2 regions of the Citrobacter sp. Marseille-Q6884 genome follow, and region 1 is predicted to be linked to the other one. Evidence: riboswitches for the same ligand, from Rfam matches in the RefSeq annotation. Region 1 holds a riboswitch; the other holds the start of a gene.

Region 1 (11,007 bases):
CTATCGCCTCGCGTACCGCAGACTCAATCGTCTGTCGTGGCGTACGATTGATCGCTGAACTGCCCACCGGCAGACCAATTCCTTTGCGGGTCACAGTGCCGACGCCTTCACCGCCCTGCACAACGATCTCACCGCTATCATTTAACGTGACGCGGGCAAAAATCAGCATCCCGTGCGTCGCGTCCACATCGTCGCCACCGTCTTTGCGGATGGCTGCTATGGCTTGTTGTCCTTCAATGTGCGGCGACTCAACGTTCAGGCATAGCGTCACGCCGGAAGGCGTTACGATGGAAACCTGATGGATCAAATGCTGGCGCAGTACCATTAATGCAGCGACTTTCGCTGCCGCCGTCGCACAGGAACCCGTGGTGTAACCTTTGCGCAGTGCTTTACCGTTGTGCCACACCGGCGCATCGAAGGCCTGGTCGCTCATCGCGCCCCCTGCATGTGGTAGAGCATCGCGTTGACGATAGCGGCGGCAACGTTACTCCCGCCTTTGCGCCCTAACGCCGCAATGGCTGGCAGGTTGCTTTGCGTCAGCGCGTCTTTCGATTCCTCCGCGCCAACAAAACCGACCGGTACGCCAACCACGCCACTGACAGCGACATCATGCTCAAGTAGACGAAATAGAGCCGTCGGCGCATTACCAAAGACAAACAGCTTTTCACCTTCTTCATTTACCGCAATGTCAACGGCGGCCATTGAACGGGTGATCCCCTGCTCTTTTGCCGCGCGCACCACTCGCGGATCGCTGATATAACAACGGCACTCACCACCAAATTTTGCCAACAGGGTTTTGTTGATCCCGGAAAGCGCCATGGTGGTGTCCGTGTAAATAACGCTCGGGCGGCTTAATGCGGCGCAAAACTGCTCCAGCACATCGTCGGAGAACCATAAAATGTCCAGCCAGTCGAAGTCAGCTGTGGTGTGGATCACCCTCTTGATGATGGCTTCATGTAACGGACTGGCAAACTGATAGTCCGGGCGGGTTTCACGAATAATCTCGCCAATGATGTCGAAACTTTTGGCCTCAATCGCCTGGGGTTGCTGGATATATTGCATAGTTTTGTCCTCAGGCTACACCGACCAACAGCCACCGCAGTGCGATAAACAGCACCAGTGCCAGCGTCGATGCGACCCACATCAATCGAATCGTTTGGGAAATGTCATCTACTGAAATGTCGCGTTGGGCATCACCAATCCACGGTTTCTCAACGCGCTCGCCAAAGTAGTCGTTAGGACCACCCAGACGAATGCCTAACGCCCCGGCAACGGAGGCCTCCGACCACGCACAGTTTGGGCTGCTATGGTTATAGCGATCGCGCCAGCCTATATGCAGCGCGCGGGAGCCGTTTTGACGACATAAAAATGCCGCCACGCTCAGCAGTAACCAGCTCAGTCTCGCAGGAATAAAGTTCGCCACATCGTCCAGACGCGCGCTGACCATACCGATAGCGCGGTACTTTTCATGTTTGTAGCCAACCATGGAATCCAGGGTATTCACGGCTTTGTAGGCCATCGCCAGCGGGGCTCCGCCGAGGAACAGAAAGAACAGTGGCGCGATAATGCCGTCAACCGTGTTTTCCGCAACGGTTTCCACCACGGCGCGATTAATCTGCAGCGGTTGCAACTGCGAGGTGTCCCGTCCCACAATCCAGGCGAGTTTTTCCCGGCTTTCGGCAAGATTATTGGCGCGAAGCGGACGCTCGACATCCCGTGCGGCATTCGCCAGACAACGGCCCGCCAGTACGGTAAAGATCATCCAGACCTCAACAGCCCACCCTAACCACGGGTGAATTGACTTGGCCAGCGCCAGCACGCCCCAGGAAACAGCCCAGGTTCCCCCTACAACCACTACCCACATCACCGCGCCACCGATGCGCAGCATACTGTCACTGTGGCAGTAACGTCGAATTACGCGCTGAACGGTTGAGATAAAATTGCCTATCCAGCGCACCGGATGCGGCCAACTCTGCGGGTCACCAATGATAAAATCGAGAAGCCAGGCCACGCACCATGCAAGCAGCGTCATAACGCACTCCTCGCGGCTGCCAGCCAGTGATTGAGCATCTCTGGACGTTGGGCAAAATGAACGTGCAGATAGCTGGCGAACGTATTACCGACCTGCCAGCCGCCTGACCATGCTTGCAACGTTTTACCATCCCGCACTTTGCGACAGTCCATCACAGCGGGTGTTTCAGGCGTAAAATCAGAATAGTGAAATTCATGCCCACGCAGCACTTCGCCTGGTGCGGACAGCAAGGTTTGCTGAACCGCTTGTGCTTCACAGTAGCCAAAACGGGTCAAGCGCTTACCCATCTTGCTGTGGCCGGGAATGATATCCGCCATTGGCCAGATATCACCGTTGCCATCCTCCAGCGAGCTTCCGAGATACATCAACCCGCCGCACTCTGCGTAAATAGCCACACCACGCTGATGCGCCGACCGTAATTGCGCGAGCATGCAGGTATTGCTGGCAAGCATTTCAGCATGCAGTTCAGGATAGCCGCCACCTAACCAGATCATCTGGCAGTCCGGTAAATGGCTGTCGTGTAATGGGCTGAAACGAACAATGTTAATGCCCGTACGTTCCAGAAGAGTGATGTTGTCCGGGTAGTAGAAGTTAAACGCTTCGTCATCCGCAATAGCAAGCGTAAGACCTGCGCCTGCATCAGCGGCGGGAAGTACCGGCCACTCACCAACAGGCTGAGTATCCATCTGGCTTAATGCCAGAAGCGCGTCGATATTCAGCGTTCGCTCCAGCGTTTCGGCGAATTCCTGCCACGGCTGCTGATTGATGACTGACTCGCGCGCAGTCACTAATCCAAGATGACGTTCCGGGAGAGCGACGCCTTCCATGCGAGGCACGTAACCTAAGACAGGCACTGAGCAGTAACGCTCAATCGCGACTTTGAGTAACTGGTAATGTGATTCGCTGTTTACCCGATTAACAATGACGCCGGCGATGTTCAGGGAAGGATCAAAATGCTGGAACCCCATTACCGTCGCGGCGATGGAGGTAGAAACGGCTTTGCCATCAACCAGTAAAATCACCGGGCAACCCAGCTGCTTCGCCATCGCGGCGGTACTGCAGTAGTCAGGGTCTGTACCGTAGCCGTCATACAATCCCATAACGCCTTCGATAACAGCGATATCTGCGTGCTGCATCTGCTCGCAAAACAAGGCGTTAAGTACAGGAACAGGAAGCATGAAGCTATCAAGATTGCGGGAAGCTGTACCGCACACAGCCGTGTGCCAGCCGGTATCGAGATAATCAGGACCCACTTTGCATGGCTGGACGCGCAAACCACGTTTTTTCATCAAGCTTAGCAAGCCCAGCGTCACCGTAGTTTTACCACAGCCGCTTCCGGTGCCTGCAAGAACAAACGCGTGTAAATCGACTGCCATACCCTGATCCTGTTCAGGGTGGTAGGGGTGTATAGATACCCAGTCTCTCGACTGTATGCATCTGCGCAACCCACTTCCCACCGAAGTTGTTGGTAGTCACTGACAGGCAGGTCTTCTGGCTTAGCGTCATTCTCGCCCGTCCTTCCCAATCTCACGATCAGTGGTCTATACGGGGTCGTCAGCATCACAGCAGCGGGGGCTGCGGGGGATTCTCACCCCCTTCCCAACCACAAATGTGGCAAACCTGTCAGCTCAAGAGCCGATTTAATTCAGCTCTGCGTCATGAGGAAAATTCAAGACCTCATGACAGTAATTCAAATTAATATCTTTCCGGGTTCATCTAGCCAATGTTTTGGCATTAACCCATGCAATTCATATGTTCGTATTCTGAATGAAAGCGTCCGTAAAGAATAAAGAAAGTCTTTCACATAGACACTGTATCTCATCACAAAAATAAAAACTGGTGCAGTTTATCCCTCTAATACCATTATTTTGTTGCGCTATGACAATTTATTGACTGCTGCTCCTGGTTTTCATTTTATAATGACGGACATACCGTACGATATCAAAAATCGGCAATAGCAAATTATTGCTATTTATGCTGACTCATTGGACGAAACAACATTTATTTGCTGGCGAAAAGCCTGCGGCGTAACCTGATACGTCTGGCGAAAAACTTTGCAGAAATAACTGGTCTGCGAAAAGCCTAAATTACGCGCAATGCTGGCAATGCTCCAGTCGCTATGACAAAGCAACTCTTTAGCGCTTGCCATCCGCTGTTGGTTTACCCAGGCGTTAAACCCGATTCCCTGATATTTTTTGAACAACTTACTGAAATAGTATGGGCTCAGGTAAACATGAGATGCGACATCTTCCAGACGCAGATCGTCTGATAAATGTGCATCAATATAGCGCAGAGCCTTCTTCATTTTACTGTCATGCGGATTCGAACTACGGTTAGCTCTGACCGGCTCCGATTGTTGAGGATTATCTTTGATGACGACAAAATTGATTTGTTTTTTAAGACAATTTTCGACAATCAACTTCAGCAGATCCGCAGAGGCAATAACTCGTGAATAGTCCATTTCCGGGACATTACGAAATTCGCTAACCAGTTCAGGGTCGGCCTGCCAACGGTCATCCACATTCAGAATATCGACTAACCCTACATCATTGCTTAAGCGAACCTGACCGCATAACACGAACCCGACCAGATGACCCGCTATGACTAAAGGAATCGAGAAGTCAGTAAGCCCGGCGTGACACCGATAGATGCAGGGTTGATCGGATTTTGACGCCTCAAGCCCTCCACAGCGATCGCTCATTCTGCAGCGGGCACTGTGCTGGGGGTGTTGGCGCATCAACTGACAAAATGGCGTGAAATTAAATAGCTCAGAAATTTCATCACCGTGAATATTGACAACCACAACCGCCAGACTGGTGGCCTGCGCAAAATCCTGTGCGATTTTATTAATGAGTTCTGAGTTCAGGGCACTCGCAGAAATCATGATAAAACCTCTCAGTTAATTTATTGTTATAAATAAAACATATTATTTACATCCCATTTTCATCTCGCCATCCAAAGCAATGATAAAAAGGTGTAAAGGACAATAACAAAAGTCTCCCATTCTTGGGAGACTTTTTAAGCGGTTCAGGAAACCGGATCACGAAATCAAATTTTGCATGTCAAAAATAAACATTTTCCATAGAGCTAGCTCTCGTTTCCCTCCAGCTTGCATGTATTACATGGTAAGTTTTTGCCTATAAAATAACGATAAATTGCGGCTCCCGCACAAGCGCCGATAATAGGTGCCACAATCGGTACGATGAAATAGGGAATTTCTCGCCCTCCGGTCATCGCAACATTTCCCCACCCGGCAAGCCATGCGAATAGTTTCGGGCCGAAATCACGCGCCGGGTTCATGGCAAACCCGGTGAGTGGGCCGGTGGATGCGCCAATAACAGCGACCAGCAGGCCGATGAGCAAGGGAGCCAGGGGTCCTTTAGGAACACCATTACCATCATCAGTCAGTGCCATGATTAAGCCCATCAGAATGGACGTAATCACCACCTCCACCAGCGCGGCCTGCCAGACGCTCAGCGCAGCCGCAGGATAGGTACTAAAAATACTGGCGAGCTGCAGGCTTTCCAGACTACCGCGAACCATCTGGTGTGTCGTTTCGAACTCGATAAATAGACTGCCGTACAACAGATAGGCCAATAACGCGCCGCCAAAGGCTCCTGCCACCTGCGCAACGCTATAGGGCAACACTTTACGCCCCGGAAAACAGGCAAACAGCCACAACGCGATGGTGATGGCAGGATTGAGGTGCGCCCCGGAAATCCCGGCGGTCAGATAGACAGCAAGCGAGATACCCAACCCCCATATGATACAGATCTCCCACAATCCTAAACTTGCACCGGCGACTTTCAGCGCGCTCAGACATCCAATGCCAAAAAACAAAAACAGTCCGGTACCCAAAAACTCGGCAATACATTGCGCTTTTAGTGAATCGTTCATCGTGACACCTTCTGAGTAGAGTTCGTGTCTTGACCAGCGGACTCCTTGCTGGCAGTAGAATACTTCGATGTTTACTATAAGAAGCCCTGTCGGCAAATTGTTGGCAACCTGCTTACACGATGCTTTTAAAAATCGTGTGGCGATAACAAATTCTTGCCATTTTATTAATTAAAATCAGCAAGGAATACGGACAATAAGCCTATTAGAAGGCAACTATAAGCATAATAAAATATTGCTATCAGTAGATTCCCGTTTTCAAATCAACATCACAATTTCATTTCTTCCACATAGCAAATGATATTAACCCTGTCATCAGGAAAAGTGTAAATATGGAATTAACATAGCCAAAAAATCACATCAGAAAATTACAACAAAACACCAAAAATCAATAAGTTATAATATATTTTAGCAATTTTATATCACCGAACACTTACTATTTTTTCACTCTCACATTCAAGTCAGCCATTCTTTTTCCTCGCTTCTTTTTATAGTCATGAATATCGGGACAACCCAGGCGAGGTCTTTATGCAACAAGAAGCGTTAGGAATGGTAGAAACCAAAGGCTTAACTGCAGCCATAGAGGCCGCAGACGCAATGGTGAAGTCAGCCAATGTAATGCTGGTCGGCTACGAAAAAATTGGTTCAGGGCTGGTAACCGTTATCGTGCGCGGCGATGTCGGCGCAGTAAAAGCAGCAACCGATGCGGGTGCCGCTGCCGCACGTAATGTGGGTGAAGTGAAAGCCGTACATGTGATCCCACGCCCTCATACCGATGTTGAAAAAATCTTACCGAAGGGAATTAGCTCATGAGCAGCAATGAACTGGTTGAACAGATCATGGCGCAGGTGATTGCCCGAGTGGCAACGCCAGAACAGAAGGCTATCCCAGAAAATACTCCTCCAATACGAGAAACGGCTATGGCAGAGAAAAGCTGCAGTTTAACGGAATTTGTCGGCACTGCGATTGGCGACACGGTTGGCCTGGTGATCGCAAACGTCGACAGCGCCCTACTGGACGCGATGAAACTTGAAAAACGTTACCGCTCCATTGGCATTCTGGGCGCACGTACAGGCGCGGGCCCACACATCATGGCCGCCGATGAAGCGGTAAAAGCGACAAACACGGAAGTCGTCAGTATTGAGCTTCCTCGCGATACCAAAGGCGGAGCGGGTCACGGTTCTCTGATTATCTTAGGCGGTAACGATGTTTCCGATGTGAAACGCGGAATTGAAGTCGCGCTGAAGGAACTGGACCGCACGTTTGGCGATGTCTATGCCAACGAAGCTGGTCACATCGAGATGCAATACACCGCCCGTGCAAGTTACGCGCTGGAAAAAGCCTTCGGGGCGCCGATTGGCCGTGCCTGCGGCGTTATCGTCGGGGCGCCTGCTTCTGTGGGGGTATTGATGGCTGATACCGCACTGAAATCCGCCAACGTTGAAGTGGTTGCTTATAGCTCCCCGGCACATGGCACCAGCTTCAGTAACGAAGCTATCCTGGTGATTTCCGGCGACTCAGGCGCCGTACGTCAGGCCGTTATTTCCGCGCGTGAAATTGGCAAAACGGTCCTTGCGACGCTCGGCTCAGAGCCGAAAAACGATCGTCCGTCCTACATCTGATATCAGTGAGGCTGATTCATGAGATCGAAAAGATTTGAAGCACTGGCGAAACGCCCTGTGAATCAGGACGGCTTCGTTAAGGAGTGGATCGAAGAAGGCTTCATTGCGATGGAAAGCCCGAACGACCCTAAACCATCGATAAAAATCGTCAACGGTATGGTCACTGAGCTTGACGGAAAAGCCGCCAGCGAATTTGATCTGATTGACCATTTCATTGCCCGTTACGGTATTAATCTGTCACGTGCAGAAGAAGTCATGGCGATGGACTCCGTCAAACTCGCCAATATGCTTTGCGACCCCAATGTGAAGCGCAAGGACATTGTTCCGCTGACAACCGCGATGACACCAGCAAAAATTGTCGAAGTGGTTTCACATATGAATGTGGTTGAGATGATGATGGCAATGCAGAAAATGCGTGCCCGTCGAACCCCTTCTCAACAAGCGCACGTCACGAACGTAAGAGATAATCCGGTGCAGATTGCAGCAGATGCTGCAGAAGGCGCATGGCGTGGTTTTGACGAGCAGGAAACGACCGTTGCCGTGGCGCGTTACGCACCGTTTAACGCCATTGCGCTGCTCGTCGGTTCACAGGTTGGGCGTCCAGGTGTGTTAACCCAGTGCTCACTGGAAGAAGCCACCGAACTGAAGCTCGGCATGTTGGGCCACACCTGTTACGCAGAAACCATTTCTGTGTACGGGACTGAACCCGTCTTTACCGATGGCGACGACACCCCATGGTCGAAAGGCTTCCTGGCCTCCTCTTACGCTTCTCGCGGTCTGAAAATGCGCTTTACCTCAGGCTCTGGATCAGAAGTTCAGATGGGATACGCCGAAGGCAAATCAATGCTCTATCTGGAGGCGCGCTGCATTTACATCACTAAAGCCGCGGGGGTTCAGGGGTTACAAAATGGTTCCGTCAGCTGCATTGGCGTCCCTTCCGCCGTACCGTCAGGCATCCGTGCTGTGCTGGCAGAAAACCTGATCTGTTCTTCACTGGATCTGGAATGCGCATCCAGTAATGACCAAACCTTTACTCACTCGGATATGCGTCGTACCGCGCGTCTGCTGATGCAATTCCTGCCAGGTACTGATTTCATCTCTTCTGGTTATTCCGCCGTACCGAACTACGACAACATGTTCGCGGGTTCTAACGAAGATGCAGAAGACTTTGACGACTACAACGTTATTCAGCGTGACCTGAAAGTGGACGGCGGTCTGCGCCCGGTGCGTGAAGAGGACGTTATCGCCATTCGTAATAAGGCCGCCCGCGCGCTGCAGGCTGTTTTTGCCGGAATGGGTTTACCGCCAATTACCGATGAAGAAGTTGAAGCGGCCACTTACGCGCACGGTTCAAAAGATATGCCGGAACGTAACATTGTTGAAGATATTAAGTTTGCTCAAGAGATCATCAATAAAAACCGTAACGGTCTGGAAGTGGTGAAAGCCCTTGCCCAGGGTGGGTTTACTGATGTTGCTCAGGACATGCTCAACATCCAGAAGGCCAAGTTAACCGGAGACTATCTGCATACCTCCGCCATTATCGTCGGCGACGGACAAGTGCTATCCGCAGTCAATGACGTCAACGATTATGCCGGTCCGGCAACAGGTTATCGCCTGCAAGGCGAACGCTGGGAAGAGATTAAGAATATCCCCGGCGCACTTGATCCCAACGAGCTTGGCTAAGGGGTGAATAATGGAAATCAATGAAAAGCTGCTGCGCCAGATAATTGAAGACGTGCTGTCTGAGATGCAGGCCAGCGATAAACCTGTTTCTTTCCGCGCGCCTACGGCGGCTGTCGCATCACAAACATCTGCTCATGGCGATGGTTTTTTGACCGAAATTGGCGAGGCTAAGCAGGGGCAGCAACAGGACGAAGTGATTATTGCCGTAGGTCCGGCATTCGGTCTGTCGCAAACCGTCAATATTGTCGGTATTCCGCACAAGAATATCTTGCGCGAACTGATCGCCGGTATTGAAGAGGAAGGCATTAAAGCACGTGTTATCCGCTGCTTTAAATCTTCTGACGTGGCATTTGTCGCCGTGGAAGGCAACCGTCTGAGCGGTTCAGGGATCTCAATTGGCATCCAATCCAAAGGTACCACCGTTATCCACCAGCAAGGTTTACCGCCGCTTTCTAACCTCGAGCTATTTCCCCAGGCTCCGCTTCTGACGCTGGAGACTTATCGCCAGATCGGTAAGAACGCAGCGCGTTATGCCAAGCGTGAATCTCCGCAGCCGGTTCCTACGTTAAATGATCAGATGGCACGTCCGAAGTACCAGGCAAAATCAGCCATTCTGCACATTAAAGAGACCAAATACGTCGTGACGGGCAAAAACCCGCAGGAACTGCGCGTGGCGCTTTGATAAAGGATAACTCCATGAATACCGACGCAATTGAATCGATGGTTCGTGATGTGTTGAGCCGTATGAACAGCCTGCAGGGAGAGACCACAACGCCTGCTACGACTGGTGCATCAACGCATACCGCAGCAAAAGTCACGGATTACCCCCTCGCGAATAAACATCCGGAGTGGGTCAAAACCGCGACGAACAAAACCCTGGATGACTTCACGCTTGAAAATGTGCTGAGCAATAAGGTCACCGCGCAGGATATGCGTATCACACCCGAAACGCTGCGCATTCAGGCTGATATCGCCAAAGATGCCGGACGTGACAGGCTGGCGATGAACTTTGAACGCGCAGCAGAGCTCACCGCTGTCCCTGACGATCGCATTCTTGAGATCTACAACGCGCTGCGTCCTTACCGCTCAACGAAAGCCGAACTGATGGCCATCGCTGATGATCTCGAAAATCGTTATCAGGCGAAAATCTGTGCAGCTTTCGTTCGTGAAGCGGCAGTGCTGTATGTAGAGCGTAAAAAACTCAAAGGCGACGACTAACCTCAGGACAGGACGATGCGATATATAGCTGGCATTGACATAGGCAACTCATCAACGGAAGTCGCTCTGGCGACGCTGGATGATGCGGGTACGCTGAGCATTACTGGCAGCGCACTGGCGGAAACCACCGGAATTAAGGGCACATTACGTAATGTGTTTGGTATTCAGGAGGCGCTTTCGCTTGCGGCAAAAAATGCAGGCATCAATGTCAGCGATATTTCGCTCATCCGTATTAACGAAGCCACACCGGTTATTGGTGATGTGGCGATGGAAACCATTACCGAAACCATCATCACCGAATCCACCATGATCGGCCACAATCCCAAAACGCCCGGCGGCGTTGGGTTAGGTGTGGGGATCACGATTACCCCGGAAGAGTTGTTAACCCGTCCATCAGATGTTCCTTACATCCTGGTTGTGTCATCCGCATTTGATTTTGCGGATGTCGCCACGATGATTAATGCCTCTGTTCGCGCGGGGTACCAGTTAACCGGCGTAATTTTGCAGCAAGACGACGGTGTACTGGTCAGCAATCGCCTGAATCAGCCGATCCCCATC
Region 2 (11,007 bases), 1.8 Mb from region 1:
AAAATACAATAACGTTGAGCGTAATAAAACCCACCAAGTGTAAGGTGAGGTGATAAAGGCTTACCCCAGGAAACCGAACAGTAGAAGGTGAACGGTCCCGATGTTGAATACGCTGATTGTGGGCGCCAGTGGCTATGCTGGCGCAGAGCTTGTGACCTATGTAAATCGCCATCCTGATATGACCATAACCGCTTTGACGGTCTCAGCGCAAAGCAATGATGCAGGAAAATTAATCTCCGATTTACATCCGCAGTTAAAGGGCATTGTCGATTTGCCGTTGCAGCCAATGTCAGATATCAGCGAGTTTAGCGCAGGGGTGGATATTGTGTTCCTCGCGACGGCTCATGAAGTCAGCCATGACCTGGCGCCGCAGTTTCTGCAGGCCGGATGTGTGGTGTTCGACCTTTCGGGCGCGTTCCGCGTTAACGACGGCGCGTTCTATGAAAAATATTATGGCTTTACTCATCAGCACCCTGAATTGCTGGAGCAGGCGGTATACGGCCTGGCGGAGTGGAGTGCAGACAAGCTGAAAGACGCGAATCTGATAGCTGTACCTGGCTGCTATCCCACGGCGGCGCAGTTGTCGCTAAAACCGCTGATTGATGCCGATCTTTTGGATCTCACGCAGTGGCCGGTGATTAACGCCACCAGTGGGGTGAGCGGTGCAGGCCGCAAAGCGGCAATTTCTAACAGTTTTTGCGAAGTCAGCCTGCAGCCGTATGGCGTGTTTACCCACCGTCATCAACCGGAAATCGCGATGCATTTGGGCGCGGAGGTGATCTTCACCCCCCATCTGGGCAACTTTCCGCGCGGTATTCTGGAAACCATCACCTGTCGTCTGAAAGCGGGGGTGACCTCTGCGCAGGTGGCGCAAACGCTACAGCAGGCATATGGCGATAAGCCGCTGGTGCGTCTGTATGAAAAAGGCGTTCCGGCCCTGAAAAACGTGGTTGGCTTACCGTTCTGTGATATCGGGTTTGCTGTTCAGGGTGAACACCTGATTGTGGTGGCGACCGAAGATAACTTATTGAAGGGCGCAGCGGCGCAGGCTATGCAGTGCGCAAATATTCGTTTCGGCTTCGCTGAGACACAGTCTCTTATTTAAGGGTGCAATGATGAATCCACTAATTATTAAACTGGGCGGCGTTTTACTGGATAGCGAAGAGGCGCTGGAGCGTCTGTTTACCGCACTGGTCAATTATCGCGAATCGCATCAGCGTCCGTTGGTCATTGTGCACGGTGGCGGCTGTGTCGTCGATGAGCTGATGAAACAGCTTAATCTGCCGGTGAAAAAGAAAAATGGCCTGCGCGTTACGCCAGCCGATCAGATTGACATCATTACCGGTGCCCTGGCGGGAACGGCGAATAAAACCCTGTTGGCCTGGGCGAAAAAACATCATATTTCGTCGGTGGGGCTGTATCTTGGCGATGGCGACAGCGTAAAAGTGACGCCGCTCGATAAAGAGTTGGGTCATGTTGGACTGGCACAGCCCGGTTCACCTAAGCTGATTAACACGCTGCTGGAAAACGGTTTTCTACCGGTGGTCAGCTCCATTGGCGTGACAGAAGATGGACTGCTGATGAACGTGAATGCCGATCAGGCTGCGACGGCGCTGGCGGCAACGCTGGGAGCGGATCTGATCCTGCTTTCTGATGTCAGCGGTATCCTCGATGGTAAAGGCCAGCGTATTGCTGAAATGAGCGCAGCGAAAGCAGAACAGCTGATTGAGCAAGGCATTATCACCGATGGCATGATTGTTAAAGTGCATGCAGCGTTGGATGCTGCGCGTACCTTGGGTCGCCCGGTTGATATCGCCTCCTGGCGTCATGCCGAACAACTCCCGGCGCTGTTTAATGGCACGCCGATTGGTACGCGTATTCTGGCGTAATCGATTTACAGAACCTGCAAGCCGGATAAGCGCAGCGCCATCCGGCAATAAAATTCAAGACATTAAGGAAATTCGTTATGGCACTTTGGGGTGGGCGTTTTACACAGGCAGCAGATCAGCGGTTCAAACAGTTCAACGACTCGTTGCGTTTTGATTACCGTCTGGCTGAACAGGATATTGTCGGCTCTGTGGCCTGGTCCAAAGCGCTGGTCACCGTGGGTGTACTGACTGCTGATGAACAGCAACAGCTCGAAGAGGCGCTGAACGTGCTTCTGGAAGAGGTACGCGCCAACCCACAGCAAATCCTTGCAAGCGATGCCGAAGATATCCATAGCTGGGTAGAAGGCAAGCTGATCGATAAGGTGGGTCAACTGGGTAAAAAGTTGCACACCGGGCGCAGCCGTAATGACCAGGTTGCGACCGATCTGAAGCTGTGGTGCAAAGACACGGTTGTTGAACTGCTTTCCGCTAACCGTCAGTTGCAAAGCGCGCTGGTGGAGACTGCGCAGCATAACCAGGACGCGGTGATGCCGGGTTACACCCACCTGCAGCGTGCGCAGCCCGTGACATTTGCTCACTGGTGTCTGGCTTATGTCGAAATGCTGGCGCGTGATGAGAGCCGTCTGCAGGATGCGCTCAAACGTCTGGACGTTAGCCCGTTAGGCTGCGGTGCCCTGGCGGGTACGGCTTATGAAATCGATCGCGAACAGTTGGCCGGCTGGTTGGGCTTTGCCTCGGCAACCCGTAATAGCCTGGACAGTGTTTCAGATCGTGACCATGTGCTGGAACTCCTGTCTGACGCCTCTATCGGCATGGTGCACTTGTCGCGTTTTGCTGAAGACCTGATTTTCTTTAACACCGGCGAAGCGGGTTTTGTCGAGTTGTCCGACCGTGTGACTTCGGGTTCATCCCTGATGCCGCAGAAGAAAAACCCGGATGCATTAGAGCTGATCCGCGGTAAATGTGGTCGTGTGCAGGGGGCTCTTACCGGCATGATGATGACGCTTAAAGGGCTGCCGCTGGCCTACAACAAAGACATGCAGGAAGATAAAGAAGGGTTGTTCGACGCGCTCGACACCTGGCTGGACTGTCTGCATATGGCTGCACTGGTACTGGACGGCATTCAGGTGAAACGCCCGCGTTGTCAGGAAGCCGCGCAGCAGGGCTATGCTAACGCCACTGAGCTGGCAGATTATCTGGTAGCGAAAGGCGTACCGTTCCGTGAAGCGCACCATATTGTGGGTGAAACGGTGGTCGAGGCGATTCGTCAGGGGAAACCGCTGGAAGCGCTGACGCTCGCTGACTTGCAGAAGTTCAGCAATGTGATCGGCGATGACGTTTACCCGATTCTTTCGCTGCAATCCTGCCTGGATAAACGTGCGGCGAAAGGCGGCGTATCACCTCAGCAGGTCGCACAGGCGATCGACTACGCGAAGGCGCGTCTGGCGTAACATTGTTGGTATTGCTTCGAGCCTGGCATCAAGCCGGGCTTTTTTACGCAAAAAAAATGCGGACCGGGGATCCGCAAAAGTTCACGTTGGCTTTAGTTATTTCGAGTATGAGAGAAACTCTCTAAACGGGCAGTCGCTTCAAGGGTTAAAGGGGTGCCGCCCCGTTTCTGTGGTGCATTATTAAACAGAAAGCTTGATAGGGATAATCGTTCGTTGCTATTCTACCTATCGCCATGAACTATCGTGGCAATGGAGGATGAATAATGAATATTCGTGATCTTGAATACCTGGTAGCGCTAGCCGAACACCGTCACTTCCGACGGGCAGCGGACTCCTGTCATGTCAGCCAACCTACACTTAGCGGACAGATCCGCAAGCTGGAAGATGAGCTTGGCGTCATGTTGCTGGAGCGCACGAGCCGTAAAGTGCTGTTTACTCAGGCCGGTTTACTGCTGGTGGATCAGGCGCGCACTGTGCTGCGCGAGGTCAAAGTGCTCAAGGAAATGGCAAGCCAACAAGGCGAGACAATGTCTGGCCCGCTACATATTGGTTTGATCCCAACGGTGGGGCCATACCTGTTGCCGCATATTATTCCTATGTTGCACCAGACTTTCCCGAAACTGGAAATGTACCTGCATGAAGCGCAGACGCATCAGCTGTTGGCGCAACTGGATAGCGGTAAGCTCGACTGCGTGATTCTGGCGTTGGTGAAAGAGAGTGAAGCGTTCATCGAAGTACCGTTGTTTGATGAGCCAATGATGCTGGCGATCTACGAAGATCACCCATGGGCAAACCGCGACTGCGTACCGATGTCCGATCTGGCGGGTGAAAAACTGTTGATGCTGGAAGATGGTCACTGTTTACGTGATCAGGCAATGGGTTTTTGCTTTGAAGCAGGTGCTGATGAAGATACCCATTTCCGTGCAACCAGTCTGGAAACGCTGCGCAACATGGTAGCGGCAGGCAGCGGTATTACCTTACTGCCCGCACTGGCCGTTCCGCCGGAGCGTAAACGTGATGGCGTTGTCTATTTACCGTGCATTAAGCCTGAACCGCGCCGTACGATTGGTCTGGTGTACCGTCCTGGTTCGCCGCTGCGTAGCCGTTATGAACAGCTGGCTGAGGCCATCCGTGGTGCAATGGATGGCCATTTCGACAATGCGTTAAAACAGGCGGTTTAAGCCGTTTAATGCAGCGACCCGATAGGCTTCTGCCATGGTTGGGTAGTTAAAGGTGGTGTTAACGAAGTACTCAATGGTGTTACCACCACCTTTTTGCTCCATAATCGCCTGACCGATATGAATAATTTCGGCAGCGCGTTCCCCAAAGCAGTGGATCCCCAAAATCTCTTTGGTTTCACGATGGAACAAGATTTTCAGCGTTCCGACACTCATCCCGACAATTTGCGCACGCGCCAGATGTTTAAACTGGGCACGGCCAACTTCGTAGGGGACTTTCATTGCCGTGAGCTGCTGTTCCGTTTTACCGACAGAGCTGATCTCTGGAATGGTATAAATACCGGTTGGAATATCTTCGATCAGATGCGCGGTGGCTTCACCTTTTACCAGTGCCTGAGCGGCAATACGTCCCTGATCGTAGGCTGCAGACGCAAGGCTTGGATAGCCGATCACATCGCCTACGGCATACACATGCGGCAGCGCCGTCTGGTACATGCTGTTGACTTTGAGTTGTCCACGGCTGTCTGTTTTCAGGCCAATATTCTCCAGCGCCAGCGAATCGGTATTACCGGTGCGCCCGTTGGCATACAGCAGGCAGTCGGCCTTCAGTTTTTTGCCGGATTTCAGGTGCATAATGACACCGTCATCGCAGCCTTCAATTTTCTCATATTCTTCATTGTGGCGAATAACGACGCCGCTGTTCCAGAAGTGATATGAGAGCGAATCGGACATCTCCTGATCGAGAAACGCCAGCAGCCGATCGCGGGTGTTGATTAAATCAACTTTCACATCCATACCGCGAAAGATTGACGCATATTCACAGCCAATGACCCCAGCGCCGTAGATCAGCACATGGCGGGGTTCGTGATGCAGGCTGAGAATGGAGTCGCTGTCGTAAACGCGCGGGTGTGAAAAATCGACATCAGTGGGGTGGTAAGGGCGTGAACCGCAGGCAATGACAAACTTATCTGCCGTGAGGGTTTCCACCGTGCCGTCGTGGCATTCCAGAGCGATCGTGTGTTCGTCAACAAAACGGGCATTTCCCTGCAATATTTCGCAGTGGTTACGCTCGTAAAATCCTTGCCGCATGCGCGTTTGCTGATTAATGACGTTATCCGCATGGTTGAGAATATCGGCAAAGGAGGAGCGAAGAAGTCGGGAATGGTCGCTGTACAGGGGGTTCTGATTGAATTCAATGATACGGCTGACGGCGTGGCGGAGTGCTTTCGACGGGATGGTGCCCCAATGGGTGCACCCGCCGCCGACGTTATGATAGCGCTCAATAACCGCGACGCGCGCTCCTTGCTTAACCAGACCCATTGCAGCGCCTTCGCCGCCGGGGCCGGAACCTATTACTATTGCATCGTAATCGTAGGAATGTGACATGGTCAGGCTTACCTGTTCTTATACATAAAAGCAACAGAATAGTAACATCGTTGTTGGGATAACCCAATTATCGTTGTGCTTTTTTGCGAAGTCGAAGCACAAACTGCGCGTAAACAATCATTCACAAAGCCATGCCAACCGCCTAATCTCTGGTATAGTGCCAGCAAGGCATATGGAAGGATTCAGACATCGTGATGGGCGTTAGAGCGCAACAAAAAGAAAAAACCCGGCGTTCGCTGGTAGAGGCCGCATTTAGTCAACTGAGTGCAGAGCGAAGTTTTGCCAGCCTCAGTTTACGAGAAGTCGCTCGAGAAGCGGGCATTGCGCCAACCTCCTTTTATCGCCATTTTCGCGATGTAGATGAACTCGGCCTGACGATGGTGGACGAGAGCGGTCTGATGCTGCGCCAACTGATGCGCCAGGCGCGTCAACGCATCGCCAAGGGCGGGAGTGTGATCCGTACCTCGGTCTCAACATTTATGGAGTTCATCGGCAACAATCCCAACGCCTTCCGTTTATTATTGCGCGAGCGCTCTGGTACCTCCGCGGCGTTTCGTGCTGCGGTCGCACGCGAAATTCAGCACTTCATTGCGGAACTTGCCGACTATCTGGAACTCGAAAACCATATGCCTCGCGCGTTTACTGAAGCGCAAGCTGAAGCCATGGTGACGATTGTTTTCAGTGCGGGTGCAGAGGCACTGGATGTTGGCGCAGAACAGCGCCGACAACTGGAAGAGCGGCTGGTACTGCAACTGCGCATGATCGCGAAAGGCGCATTTTATTGGTATCGCCGTGAACAAGAGAAGATGACGCATCACTCCGAGTAACGAGAAGGACGAGCAATGAAACAGTCAGGTCAAGATAAAGGTACGCTGCTGCTGGCGCTGGTTGCTGGCTTATCGATCAATGGCACATTTGCGGCGCTGTTTAGCTCCATTGTGCCTTTCTCTGTATTCCCGATTATTTCGCTGGTGCTGACGGTTTACTGTCTGCACCAACGTTACCAGAACCGCACCATGCCTGTGGGATTACCGGGTCTGTCCGCGGCCTGTTTTATCCTCGGCGTTCTGTTGTACAGCACAGTCGTGCGCGCTGAATATCCGAATATTGGCTCTAACTTCTTCCCGGCGGTACTGTCGGTGATTCTGGTGTTCTGGATTGGCTTTAAAGTGCGTAACCGTAATCAGGAGATTTCTGAATAATCCCTCCACTCTGTAGGCCCGATGGCGCTGCGCTTACCGGGCCTGCAGGCAAAGTCGATTATTTCGCTGTCAGCAAGACGCCACATTCCATATGGTGCGTATACGGGAACTGATCAAACAATGCCAGACGTGAAACATTGTGCGTCTGACTGAGTGTTTCCAGGTTTTTACACAGGGTTTCCGGGTTGCAGGAGATGTACAGAATCCGCGGATATGCCTGCACCATTTTCTCCGTTTCGCTATCCAGACCACTGCGCGGTGGATCAACGAAAATGGTTTCACACTGGTAACTCTTCAGATCAATTCCCTGCAACCGGTTGAACTCACGCACGCCATTCATCGCTTGAGTAAACTCTTCCGCCGCCATGCGAATAATTTGCACGTTATCAATATTGTTAGCCGCAATGTTGTATTGAGCGGCAGCAACGGATGGTTTGGCGATTTCGGTTGCCAGGACGCGATTGAAGTTCTGTGCCAGTGCTAGCGAGAAGTTGCCGTTGCCACAGTAAAGTTCAAGCAGATCGCCCGTTGAACCTTTGGTGACATCAATAGCCCATTCCAGCATCTGAATATTCATGGCGGCATTAGGCTGCGTGAAGCTGTTCTCAACCTGACGGTAGATAAGCTCTTTGCCCGCAACCGGCAAACGTTCGTCGATGTAATCCTGGTCCAGTTCGATTTTGGTTTTGGTCGCCCGGCCAATCAAATGTACGTTCAGATTCTGCGCTCGCAGCGCATCCCGCAACGCTTCGGCTTCCTGGCGCCATTCGTCATCCAGCTTTTTATGATACAGCATCGATACCACCGCCTGATTGCTCATGGTGGTGAGGTAATCGATCTGGAACAATTTATGACGCAGGGTGTGGTTATTGCGAACACCTTCAATCATGGCCGTCATCAGCGTGTTAATTAACTCGCTGGCAGCCGGAAAGCTATCGACGCGAATACGGCTTTTGGTCTGCTGATCGAACATGATGTGGTACAGGTCATCGCCGTCGTGCCACAGGCGGAATTCGGCACGCATGCGATAGTGGCTGACCGGTGAGCGAAACACTTCCGGAGCCTGTTTGCAAAATGGCGCCATTAAGCTCTGCAGACGCACCACTTTTTCAGCGAGCTGTGCGTCGTACTGTTCTGTCGGAAGGTGTTCGGGGGTCATGATGTATCCTGAAAAATAAAAGTACGCGGGGATTGTAGGGATTGCTCATCAGATGTCCAGTTATTGATGATTTCTCATATTGTGATATGCGGTCTGGACAGTGAGTTGTAACAGACTGTAGCATCCGTGTGCCGGTCCTGTGAGTTAATAGGGAATCCAGTGTAAATCTGGAGCTGACGCGCAGCGGTAAGGAAAGGTGGGATGAGAGCGCAAGCAGACACTGCCAATGGTGGGAAGTCTTCATTTCTTTTTTATTCTATAGCCAGAATAACCTTCCAAGCCCGAAGACCTGCCGGCTAACGTCGCATCTGGCTTTCATCATCGCGTACTATCGGTGGGGCCTGCGGCATCCTTCTTATATTGTGGATGCTTTACAATGATTAAAAAACCTTTGCTGCTGACGGCACTCTCTGTCACGGCATTTTCTGGTTGGGCGCAGGATGCCAGCCCAGATACGCTCGTCGTTACTGCCAACCGTTTTCAGCAGCCTGTGAATTCCGTACTGGCGCCTACCGAAATTGTGACACGCGAAGATATTCAGCGCTGGCAATCAAAAGATCTCAACGATGTAATGAGCCGCCTTCCTGGCGTGGATATTTCTCAGACCGGTGGGATGGGGAATAGCGCCTCTCTGTATGTGCGTGGTACCGAATCGCGCCATGTTCTGGTGCTGATTGATGGTGTGCCGATGGCTCGTGCTGGTATCGATAACGCGATTGATATTGGCCAGATTCCGGTATCGCTAGTGCAGCGCATCGAATACATTCGCGGGCCGCGCTCTGCTGTTTATGGCTCCGGTGCAATTGGTGGTGTCGTCAACATTATTACGATGAGTAGTGATGAGAAGGCGCAGATCAATGCGGGTATGGGGACGGACGGTTATCAGACCTATGATGGTGCAATAAATAAACGTTTTGGCGATACGGTGGTAACGGCAGCTGGCGCTTACCAGACAACCAAAGGTTTTAACATTCAGCCTGATTCTCCCTACAGTGGCGATAGTGACCGTGATGGTTATCGCAACAAACTGTTCTGGGGCGGCGTGCAGCATAAGTTTAACGATAATTTCTCGGGTTTCTTCCGGGGTTACGGCTACACCGCTAACAGTGATTACGACCAGGGCTCGATGTATGGTTCTGCTAGCGGCAATGAGGAAGCCCAGAATTACAATCAGTCCTGGGATACCGGCCTGCGTTATAACTCCGGTATCTATTCTTCTCAGTTGATTGCTAACTATCAACGTCTTAAAGATTACAACTACACCAATAATCTTGGCCGGTATGCGGGACAAGCGACCCTGGATGACATGGAACAGCGTTATATCCAATGGGGTAACAGCGTTGAAGTAGGGCATGGGGCGATTAGCGGCGGTGTTGACTGGAAACAGGAAAAACTGACGTCCAGCAGTACAACGAAATCAGATGCTTACAAACGCGATACCACAGGGCTATACCTGACCGGGCAGCAGCAGATCGACAGCGTGACGCTGGAAGCGTCCGGCCGCGAAGATCATGATGAGCAATTTGGCTGGCATGGCACGTGGCAAACTGCGGCGGGATGGGAGTTTGTTGATGGCTATAGGGCAACGCTTTCCTACGGTACCGGCTTCCTGGCACCTTCTCTTGGCCAGCAATACGGGGCGACGCGCTATGCATCAAATGGGTATTTAGGTATCGTCGCCAACCCGAATCTGAAGCCGGAAGAATCTAAACAGTGGGAAGCCGGAATTGAGGGATTAACGGGGGCACTAGATTGGCGGTTCTCGGGATACCATTATGAAATTCAAAACCTGATTGACTATAAAAGCATTGGTAACTACAGCCAGTACGTTAATGTGAAATCGGCCACCATCAAAGGACTGGAATGGACGGGGAATATTGCGACCGGCCCGGTAGAGCATCACCTGACATTGCAGTATGTTGATCCGCGGGATGATGAAACGAACAAAGTGCTCTATCGTCGGGCAAAACAGCAGGTTAAGTACGAGTTAACCGGACAAGTCTACGATCTCGGCTGGAACGTCGCGTACCACTATATGGGGCAACGCTACGACAATGTTTATAGCGAGACCACTTACACCTCTCGTACGGTGAAATTGGGGGGTGTCAGCTTGTGGGATATTGGAGTTTCATATCCGGTCACCTCACATCTGACAGTTCGTGGTAAAATCGCCAACCTGTTCGATAAAGATTACGAGACAGTTTATGGCTACCAAACTGCAGGACGGGAATACACCTTGTCTGGCAGCTACACCTTCTGATCCACGTCCCACCGTGCTGGTGTTTGATTCCGGCGTCGGTGGGTTGTCGGTCTACAATGAGATCCGGAATCTGTTGCCGGATCTCCACTATATCTACGCTTTCGATAACGTCGCCTTTCCATATGGAGAGAAGAGTGAGGAGTTTATCGTCGAGCGTGTGGTTGAAATTGTCACTGCGGTTCAGCAGCGCTATCCCCTCTCACTTGCGGTCATCGCGTGTAATACCGCGAGTACGGTATCGCTCCCTGCGCTACGCGAAAAGTTTGCCTTCCCGGTAGTAGGGGTTGTACCTGCGATTAAACCGGCGGCGCGACTCACCGCTAATGGTATCGTGGGACTGCTGGCAACGCGGGCGACGGTGAAGCGTTCTTATACGCATGAGCTGATTGCGCGGTTTGCCAACGAGTGTCAGATTGCGATGTTAGGATCGGCTGAGCTGGTTGAACTGGCTGAAGCGAAGTTGCATGGCGAACCTGTTCCCC

What was found. Region 1 has a riboswitch for cobalamin ahead of N7268_RS14755 (cobyrinate a,c-diamide synthase). Riboswitches for the same ligand answer to the same signal wherever they lie in the genome.
Region 2: another riboswitch for cobalamin. It lies ahead of btuB (TonB-dependent vitamin B12 receptor BtuB); the one in region 1 lies ahead of N7268_RS14755 (cobyrinate a,c-diamide synthase).

The regions. Positions count from the first base shown of each region.
Region 1 is NZ_CAMDRE010000001.1:3,107,678-3,118,684, reverse strand. It holds gene cbiD (cobalt-precorrin-5B (C(1))-methyltransferase CbiD) at 1-433, opposite strand, end outside; gene N7268_RS14765 (cobalt-precorrin-8 methylmutase) at 430-1,062, opposite strand; gene cbiB (adenosylcobinamide-phosphate synthase CbiB) at 1,073-2,032, opposite strand; gene N7268_RS14755 (cobyrinate a,c-diamide synthase) at 2,029-3,408, opposite strand; cobalamin riboswitch at 3,496-3,671, opposite strand; gene pocR (transcriptional regulator PocR) at 4,005-4,916, opposite strand; gene pduF (propanediol diffusion facilitator PduF) at 5,120-5,929, opposite strand; gene pduA (BMC domain-containing protein) at 6,455-6,739, shown strand; gene pduB (propanediol utilization microcompartment protein PduB) at 6,736-7,548, shown strand; gene pduC (propanediol/glycerol family dehydratase large subunit) at 7,567-9,231, shown strand; gene pduD (propanediol dehydratase medium subunit PduD) at 9,242-9,913, shown strand; gene pduE (propanediol dehydratase small subunit PduE) at 9,928-10,449, shown strand; gene N7268_RS14715 (diol dehydratase reactivase subunit alpha) at 10,465-11,007, shown strand, end outside.
Region 2 is NZ_CAMDRE010000001.1:1,346,379-1,357,385, forward strand. It holds gene argC (N-acetyl-gamma-glutamyl-phosphate reductase) at 101-1,105, shown strand; gene argB (acetylglutamate kinase) at 1,113-1,889, shown strand; gene argH (argininosuccinate lyase) at 1,967-3,340, shown strand; gene oxyR (DNA-binding transcriptional regulator OxyR) at 3,604-4,521, shown strand; gene sthA (Si-specific NAD(P)(+) transhydrogenase) at 4,504-5,904, opposite strand; gene fabR (HTH-type transcriptional repressor FabR) at 6,096-6,731, shown strand; gene N7268_RS06450 (YijD family membrane protein) at 6,747-7,106, shown strand; gene trmA (tRNA (uridine(54)-C5)-methyltransferase TrmA) at 7,165-8,265, opposite strand; cobalamin riboswitch at 8,381-8,577, shown strand; gene btuB (TonB-dependent vitamin B12 receptor BtuB) at 8,642-10,525, shown strand; gene murI (glutamate racemase) at 10,470-11,007, shown strand, end outside.